2 regions of the Allobosea sp. RIT-PG3_2 genome follow, and region 2 is predicted to be linked to the other one. Evidence: predicted binding sites of a transcription regulator. Region 2 holds the regulator's gene; the other holds the start of a gene.

Region 1 (4,701 bases), on a different contig from region 2:
ATAACCCTTGACTTGATCTTCTTTCTCGACCGGCTTTCCCGTCACTTCGTCCACGAACTGTCTGTGCACCCGGTGTCCGGTTTTGCGATTGAGAGTGTGAAACGAGATGCGCTCGGCCGTGGACGCCGCGGTGTACAGAGCAACAGGACATGTCACCTCGCTGACCGTGAGGACGCCTTTCCAAATTGCGCGCGGAGCCATGCCACTGCCCTCAAAAGGAACACCCGAAAACCGAGCGAGGAACTACTCACCACATACGATAGTTCCAGCATTTGGCGTTGGAGGCCCAAAGTGTCGAATGATCCTGACGTCGTCATTGCCAAGGCGTTGAATGCGGGCCTGAGGCGCTTGCTGAGCGTCGCAATTCGTCAAGCCAATGAGGACGGGTCAGGGGGCCGTCGGTCAACCTTACGCCACGAACTGGATAGCGAGATAGAACGCTTGGTCGTTCGCAGCCACAACAACGATGATCCAGAGCTCACGATGGCCGTCCGTAACGGGCTTAAGCTGCTCGTCGATGCCGCTGATCGGGAGGCGGCCGACGCATGAGTCAGGAAGTATTTCGCGTGGAACAGGGTCTTCGTTCGCCAAACCTCTGACGAAAAGCCCGATATGATCGATAAATTGAACGAAATGGACGCGTTGCAGCTCGCTCCGCGCCTCATCGGCATGGATCTGACCGTCGATGGAGTGGGCGGAACGATCGTCGAGACCGAAGCCTATCTGGCTGACGATCCGGCGTCTCACAGTTTTCGCGGTCCCAGCATGGCAAACGTCGCGATGTTCGGGCCTGCTTGGCGCGCTTATGTTTATCGCTCCTACGGGCTGCACTGGTGCTTGAACATTGTTGCGACCGATCACGGGGCCGTATTGATCCGGGCCCTCGACCCGAAATATGGGCTGGACCAGATGCGAGCGCGCCGGGGTTCGACTCGACCTCTATGTTCGGGGCCCGGGCGCTTGGCCCAGGCCCTTGGCATAACCGCCGCTCACGATTGCCTTAGTTTAAGCGCGCCGCCGTTTTCGGTGATGGATCGCTCAGGCGAACCCGAGATTATCGCCGGCGTGCGGATCGGCATCTCTCGGGCCGCCGATCGCCCCTGGCGCTTCGGTCTGGCGGGCTCGCCGCATTTGAGCCGGCCGTTCCCGACGGGTTAGGGAAATGAGCGGCCGAGACGGCCAGTCAGTTAGCGCGAGTCGCTTGTTTGCTCGGTTCGTTGCTGTCGGCGAGCTCGTCGCGCTCCCAGCCGAAAACGCTTCGGCCGCCATATTCCGCCGAACGCCGCCACTCTTCGCGGACATATTCTTCCAGCGAGGGGCCTTCCACGAGGCCCTCCAATCGGCGGCTTTCCCGGTCGAGGCGCGCGATGGCGGCCAGCCGATCGTCCTGGCCTAGCTTTGCGCGTTCAACGGCCGATTTGAGAACCGAAATCGTCTGATCATAGATCTTGGTCGGAACGGCAAAAGGCTGACGGTCCTTGCCACCGTGAGCAAGCGAAAACCGGGCGGGGTCACTGAACCGGTACGGCGCTCCGTGGACGACTTCGGCAACCATCGCCAAAGAGCGTACCGTGCGCGCTCCAACACCGGGGACAAGCAGCAATTCCGAGAAGTCATGAGGCGCGCGATCGGCTGCAGCTGCGAGGGCACCATGAAGCCTTCGGGTAAGGACATCCTTCGGCCTGACGGCGTGGTGGGCGGGCATCACCAGATGAGGCAAGGCGAGCTGCGCGGGCGACAGCGCGGGCACTGCACGGCCTCGCTCCAAGGCAGTGTACTCGCGAACAATGGCGTCCGGTCCGACGTCACGAAGAATAGCGACCTGGCCATCACGAGAGGGGGCAGCTCGGGCATCGGTGAGATTGATGATCCTGCCCTGGCTCTCGCCATCGATGGCGGCGTGCGGCGCCTCGACAAAGCTTCCCAGACCCTCCGACTGCCAGTGGTAGCGGCGAGCGATGCCGCCATCACCGTTCATCCCTTGCTGAACAACTACCCATTGGCCGTCATCCGTGACGAAGAAGCCGTGTAGATAAAGATCGAAACCGTCCTGAACCGCTGCGCTGTCCACTTTGGCGACAAGACGACTGGCTTTAGCGAGCGCGTCTCCATCGAACCCGGTTCTGGCACCGATCTGCTGTAGCTCGAACGGCGTCTGCCTCGAATGGCGGCCCCTGCCGCCGCAGACATGTAGTCCCAGCTCGCCGGATAGCGGGGCGAGTCCACGCTTCAGCGCACCTATGACGCTCGTAGTGATCCCCGACGAATGCCAATCCATCCCCATCACAGCGCCAAAGGACTGAAACCAGAAGGGGTGCGCGAGCCGACGCAGCAATTCCTCGCGACCGTAATGGTGAATGATCGCCTCGCAGATGACCGCCCCCAATCTCGACATGCGTTGCCCGAGCCATCCCGGTACGCGGCCATGATGAAGCGGAAGATCGGCGCTGCCTGAACGGCGTGCCATGCGCTGCTCCCGAACGAAACAAGAACTGCGGTTCTATCTCAAAAAAGATCGTAGATAAACACGAGCGTCGCGCAGTTGTTCGGTCATTTAAACCCACGATGACGATTTTTTCCGATCGCACGCAACTGATCGTGAGCCCTGCAACGCCCCTATCGATAAGGAGTGTCCCGCGACTTAGCGATGACGCCTTCCAGGCCCACCGCGCAATCCAGCGTCGAAATTCGATGCGCCATGCTCGTAGAGTACGACTGCCTCACCGTCGAGGATGGCGCCGTACTCAAGCGCATCAAGAGCGACGCTGGGAAAACGGCCGATCTAATCGTGTTCGCCGGGGGCAATGATCCGGCCACCAGGGGCTCAGTTTGCCGGCCCATGCGGCCGCCATGGGCAAGACCCCTCACGCTGAAAAGCGGTGCTTAAATTCGCGTGCCTCTTAGTGTCCCCCCGCGCCGCTGACCGAACATACGGTAGCGTCCGTCGATGATCTCCTTCGGGAGGTCGCGATGTCGCGTCTACGCGGCTACGCCATGTCGAACCAGGTTGCGGCTGATGGGCCACAAAAAGGGGACAACGTTGCAGTCAGCCTGTCTCTCTCGCCCAGCAAAAATGGTGACGAGTACCGCCACGCTAGTGGTCCGCAACTGAGCGCAGCGAGCTTAACCGCCCCGGTCGCTTGAGCGGCGAGGTATGCGCACAGGGCGCCAACAAGCTATCTGGCGGCCCAGAAGCCCAGAACGACGCCTGCCGCCGCGGCCCAGCCCAGCGTCCGTAAGGGCCGGGCCCGAATTTCATCGAGGAGCAGCTGCTGAAGTTCACTCACGCGCTCGCCCGCGATATCGAACAACTCGTTATCGAATTCGTTTTCCGCGGCACCGGGCGTGACTGAAGTTTGCATCGAAAGCGGGTCGCTCGCCGGGAATGTACCCTCCAACGCATCGTGAAGTTCGGCGTCACGGCCCTTATTACGAGCAGCCTGACGTTGCGCACGTTGTTCGATCTTCAAGCTTGCGACTGCGGGGTTTTCGGCGGGCATGCTGCGGTCTTTCTTCGAGGGCTATCCCGATAACATCGGTAGATCGCACAAGTTCCAAACATGACAGCTATCGATTTCCTGGAACAGTGAGTGAACTCAGGCTTGTCATCCCTTCCGGTCTGCCGCGTCAGCCCACGGTCCAGCGCGGGAGGCCAATGCAAGGGCCTTTGCCTCTGGAACTGTCATGGCTGCACAATAGCTGCGGAGCCATCGTGGGGTCGCCTCTTCGTCATGAAGCCATCGAAGTACCCTTCTTTCAGGGGCGCCGATCAGCCGACTCAATTCCAAGGACGTTAGTCCGAGCGAGCGGAGTGCTTCTCTCAATTCGGGCCCTGTCATCCGGCCTGTCATAGCGGCTGCTAGACCCACGAGGTCGCGTCATCGTGGGTCTTGTCCCACTCGGATGGCCTCAACGAGCGCTTGCAGCTCAGCCTCTTTAGGGCTGCGCTCATTGCGGCCGGAGTGTTCATGAACGCGCTGCGTGGCCGCTTCATACTGCTCAATGGAATCAATTTTCTCGTACCCTGCGGTGCACGGCCGGATCGAGCGGCGCTCTCTGCCTCAATATCGGTACGCATGGCGGGTTCTCCTGCCTCTGAAGTAGGTGGCCGCCGCCCGCCGGGCGGGGGGGCGGGGCTTCCATTTGGCTGATTTCCCAGACGTCATCGTGCGTCGCCTTGGGTTGAACGTCCGACAAACGAACGAAGTTTCATGTTGCCCTCGCGCACGGCAACGCCAACCTGCGAAACTTCCCTAACGTCAACGAGCCGTGACCCGCCAGACATGCAAGCGTCGCGTGCGCGCCCACGTTCGGCGTCTCTCCAGACAGCGGATGAATTCGCCCTCAGCGTAGGCTTTGCGAGCCTCTTTCTACCGGAGTATCGAGTTATCTGCGTGATTGAGTGTTCAGCGGCCGACCTAACTCAAGGCTGAAATTTTCGCCGTCTAATGCCGGGTTGGCCGTTCAAAATTCGATGCGAAATATTTACGATCGCAACATGCAATAAAATATGGTGACCGTCCGGAAATTTTTAACATTGCGGCCGCGTCATTGGGTAAGTCAGTACCCTCATCGTCGATGTCTATTTTAACACCGTCTTGAGTATGAAAGAAATACTGGGGCATAAGCAGGGAATGCCGCGCGTTGTCATCTGTTCCACGGCGCCGCAAATATTAACTGGGCGTCTGTTCCCGCAAATGC
Region 2 (4,701 bases):
TCCTGACGCAGGCGCGCGAGGCCTCTGGCCTGCCGGCACTGCGCAAGGATTTCCTCTACGACACCTATCAGGTCTATGAGGCGCGGGCCTGGGGTGCCGACTGCATCCTGATCATCATGGCCGGCGTCGACGACGCCACCGCCAGGGCCTTGAACGAGACCGCGCGTGAGCTGAGTATGGACGTGCTCGTCGAAGTCCACGACGACGCCGAACTCGATCGTGCGCTCAAGCTGGAAAGCCGGCTGCTCGGCATCAACAACCGCGACCTGCGCAGCTTCAACGTCGATCTCGCCGTGACCGAGCGGCTGGCGCCGCGCGTGCCCGCCGACCGTATCGTCATCAGCGAGAGCGGCATCTTCACCCATGCCGACGTCGCCCGGCTCAACACGATCGGCATCAGCAGCTTCCTCGTCGGCGAAAGCCTGATGCGGCAGGCCGATGTCACGGCGGCAACGCGGGCACTGCTGACCGGGCAGGCGCAAGAGAACGCGGCGTGAGTCGGCTCAGCCATCTCAACGCCCAGGGCCAAGCGCATATGGTCGATGTCGGCGGCAAGGCCGAGACGGCCCGCACGGCAATAGCCGAGGGCAGCGTCGTGATGGCACCGGAGACGGTGGCGATCGTGCGCGATGGCAACGCCAAGAAGGGCGACGTGCTCGGCACGGCGCGGCTCGCCGGCATCATGGCGGCCAAGCGCACGCATGAGCTGATCCCGCTCTGCCATCCGCTGCTGCTGAGCAAGATCGCGGTCGATCTCGATCTCGACGAGGCGCTTCCGGGTGTGCGCGTGCGCGCCGAGGTCAAGATGACCGGCCAGACCGGCGTCGAGATGGAGGCGCTGACCGCCGTCTCGGTCGCCTGCCTCACCGTTTACGACATGGTCAAGGCGGTCGACCGGGCGATGCGGATCGAGAATATCCGGCTCGTGCACAAATCCGGCGGCCAGTCCGGCGACTACGACGCGAAGGCTGGTTAGAGGAGTGAGCATGATGTCGCCCGAAAACCGGTTCCCACTTTTCGGCATTATGCTCTAATGGCGCTCACCCCGGTCCCCGTCGCGCGCAAGGCGTTGCTCGACAGCATTCCGGGGCCGACCGGAACCGAGACCCTGCCGCTCGCCCAATGCGGCTGGCGCGTGCTCGGCGCCGACGTGAAGGCGCTGCGCACCCAGCCGCCCTTCGCCAACTCGGCCATGGACGGCTACGCGGTTCGCGGTGACGACATGGCGGAAGGCGTCAGCCTCGCCGTGATCGGCGAATCCGCCGCCGGCCGGGCTTTCGAGGGCGGCGTCGGGCCGGGCCAGGCAGTGCGGATCTTCACCGGCGCACCGATGCCGGCCGGCGCCGACACCATCCTGATCCAGGAAGATGCCGACGGCGTCGACAGCCCCGCGATCCGGGTGCGCGTGCCGCCGACCAAGGGCAAGTTCCTGCGCGCCGCCGGGCTCGATTTCCACGAAGGCGATGTCCTGTTGGCGGCCGGGCGCGTGCTCGACAGCGCCGCGCTCGGGCTCGCGGCGGCGATGGGGCATCCGGCTCTGCCGGTGCGGCGCAAGCCCCGCGTCGCGATCCTCGCCACCGGCGACGAATTGGTCGCTCCCGGCGAGCCCGTCGGGCGCGACCAGATCGTCGCCTCGAACTCGTTTTCACTCGCCGCGCTGGTCGAGAAAGCCGGTGGCGCTCCCCTCGATCTCGGTATCGCCCGCGACGATCATGCCGATCTCGCCGCCAAGATCGGACAGGCCGAGGCCGCCGATGCCGATGTGCTGATCACGCTCGGCGGCGCCTCCGTCGGCGCCCATGACCTCGTGCAGGAGGCTCTGACGCGGGCGGGCATGGAGCTCGGCTTCTGGAAGATCGCGATGCGGCCCGGCAAGCCGATGATGACCGGCCGGCTCGGCCGCATGGTCGTGGTCGGCCTGCCCGGCAATCCGGTCTCCTCGATCGTCTGCGGCCACCTTTTCGTGCTGCCGCTGATCGAGGCTTTGCTCGGCATGGCCGATGCGGATCGGGACCGGAGCATCCCGGCCGTCCTGGGACGCGACATGCCGGGGAATGACGAACGCGAGGATTATCTGCGTTCCGAGCTGGCGTTGACCCCGGAGGGATGGGTGGCGACGCCTTTCGGCCGGCAGGATTCCTCGATGCTCGGCACGCTGGCGCGAGCCCAGGCGCTGACGATCCGCCCCGCCTTCGCCGACGCGGCCAAAACGGGCGATCCCTGCCGGATCCTGCCGCTGCGGTAGGCCGCTTGCGGAACACAAGCAGAACGCGTATGGTGTTCGTGCTTTGTTTCGAATCTGCGCTTTGAGGGGCTGGCGGCAACCATGCTGACACGCAAGCAACACGAACTCCTGCGCTTCATCCAGGAACGCTTGCGCGAGAGCGGGGTGCCGCCCTCCTTCGACGAGATGAAGGACGCGCTCGATCTGCGCTCGAAATCCGGCATCCACCGGTTGATCATGGCGTTGGAGGAGCGCGGCTTCATCCGCCGCCTGCCCAACCGGGCGCGCGCGCTCGAAGTCATCAAGATGCCCGATGGTCTCGGCGCTCCGCAGCAGCGCCCCCGCTTCAGCCCGGCCATCGTCCAGGGCGGTCTCGGATCGCAGCCCAGCCTCGGCAAGCCACGCCCGGGTTCCGGAGCCGATGAGGACAGCCGTTCCTCCATCGCGATTCCGGTCATGGGGCGCATCGCCGCCGGCACGCCCATCTCGGCGATCCAGAGCCGCAGCCACACCGTCTCACTGCCGCCCGACATGCTCGGCTCCGGCGAGCATTACGCGCTCGAAGTGCGTGGCGATTCGATGGTCGAGGCCGGCATTCTCGACGGCGACACGGTCGTCATCCGCAGGCAGGACACGGCCAATACCGGCGATATCGTCGTGGCGCTGATCGACGACGAAGAGGCTACCCTCAAGCGGCTGCGCAAGCGCGGCTCCTCGATCGCGCTCGAAGCGGCGAACCCGGCCTACGAGACCCGCGTGCTCGGACCGGACCGGGTCAAGATCCAGGGCCGTCTCGTCAATCTGATGCGGCGCTACTGAAGCCGTTCGATGTCGGCGTCGCTGTCGACGGACACCGATGCCGGGTTGGTGGGCGGCTGATTGTTGGCCCGCGGCGCGGGCTGCGGCTGCTCGCGGCGGCGGCTCCAGGGACGGTCTGCGGCGCCCTGCTCCGAGACATGGCTGCTCCAGCCTGTCGCTGTTCGATAGAGCGAGGTCGCCCCGTCGCGGCTCAGCGCGCCACGGCTGATCAACCTCGCCTTGCAGGCGCCGCTCCAGGGAATCGCGGTGACGACGAGGTCGGCGCGGAGGCAGTCCTCGATGATTGCGAGCCGATCGCGCGTGTAAGACACGGTGCGCTGATCGGCCGTGCGGCCGATGCAGCCCAGGGTGTCGCAAACGATGCCGGCCCGCAGCGTCGGATCATCCGGCGAGCGGCTGTCACCATCGGACGCGAGCCATTGTTGCAAGACAAAGCGGCTGGGCTTTCCGGCGATGGCCAGCCGGCCATCGGCGCCGCGCAGCGCGAGGCCGGAGCCGTCGCGTTCGATCAGGATCTCCGGACGCTCGGGCTTGCCGGCGACGGCGACGCCGAACATCAGCGGGATGGCCGCGAGCCAGCGCCAGGCCGTTGTCCAGAGCGTCAGCCAGAGCAACGCCAGAACGAAGCAGACGAGCACGGCGGGACCGAAGGCCGCGATCATCACCGTTGAATGGTCGATGGCCGCGACCCAGTGCGCCACCTTCAGCACGACATCCGAGGCGAGCCCCATCAGCGCCCAGGCCGGCCAATCCAGCCCGAAGGGATAGGCCAAAACGCCGAAGACCGCCGCCGGCATGACGAAGAGCGAGACGAAGGGCAGCGCCATGGCGTTGCCGAGCAGGCCGAAGGGATTGAAGGTCTGGAAGTGATAGGCGCCGAAGGGCGCGGTCGCCGCCGTGGCGAGCAGGGTGGTGACGACGATGCCGAGCGCTGCGGTCCAGAGCGGGCCGACAGGCCAAGGCAGAACTGGCGGAGGCCGGGCACGGTCCCGCCGCTCCCAACGTTCGGCGAAGGCGATCAGTGCCGCGACCGCGCCGAAGGACATCTGGAAGCTCGGCCCGAGCAGCGCCTCGGGCTCGCGCAGCAGCACGATCATCGCAGCGAGCGCGAGGTTGCGCATGCTCAACGCCGCGCGGTCGACCAGGATGGCGCCCAGCATCACCAGCGTCATGATCAGCGAGCGTTCGGTCGCGACGTCACTGCCCGAGAAGATGCAGTAGGCGGTTGCACCGAGCATGGCGGCTACGGCGGCGAGCTTCTTGACCGGCCAACGCAATGCGATCGTCTGCGAGATCGCCAGCAGGGCTCGCACCAGCCAGAAGATCGTGCCGGCAGCGAGCACCATGTGGAGCCCCGAGATCGAGACGATATGGTAGATGCCGGCGGCGCGCAGGTCGTTGTTGGTCGCCTCGGTGATCAGCCCGCGCTTGCCCGTGACGAGCGCGGCCGCCACCGCGCCGCCCTGCCCGCCGCCGGCCTCGGCGATGCGCCGGGTCAGGGCGTTGCGGGCCTTGTCGATCGCCACATCGATCGCCAGACGCGTCGGCATCGGATAGGGCGGCGGCGCCAAAGCGAGCTTGCCGGATATGCTGCCGACAGCTCCGATTCCCTTGAAGAAGGCGTCGCGGCCGAAATCATAGCCGCCCGCCCGCGCCGG

What was found. The regulator LexA, encoded in region 2, represses DNA repair genes until DNA is damaged. The targets are predictions, from matches to a motif close to TGTTCNNNNTGTGTTCNG.
Region 1: the regulator LexA is predicted to act here: its motif matches at 2,477-2,494, upstream of AC2FAN_RS26915 (DUF763 domain-containing protein).

What each region holds. Positions count from the first base shown of each region.
Region 1 covers NZ_JBXWCA010000016.1:12-4,712, reverse strand. The annotation lists gene ku (non-homologous end joining protein Ku) at 1-201, opposite strand, end outside; gene AC2FAN_RS26925 (hypothetical protein) at 292-549, shown strand; gene AC2FAN_RS26920 (DNA-3-methyladenine glycosylase) at 613-1,158, shown strand; gene AC2FAN_RS26915 (DUF763 domain-containing protein) at 1,184-2,467, opposite strand; gene AC2FAN_RS26910 (hypothetical protein) at 3,177-3,500, opposite strand; gene AC2FAN_RS26905 (DUF6894 family protein) at 4,446-4,625, opposite strand.
Region 2 covers NZ_JBXWCA010000005.1:320,478-325,178, reverse strand. The annotation lists gene trpC (indole-3-glycerol phosphate synthase TrpC) at 1-497, shown strand, start outside; gene moaC (cyclic pyranopterin monophosphate synthase MoaC) at 494-976, shown strand; gene AC2FAN_RS17245 (molybdopterin molybdotransferase MoeA) at 1,034-2,245, shown strand; gene lexA (transcriptional repressor LexA) at 2,327-3,043, shown strand; gene AC2FAN_RS17235 (ComEC/Rec2 family competence protein) at 3,037-4,701, opposite strand, start outside.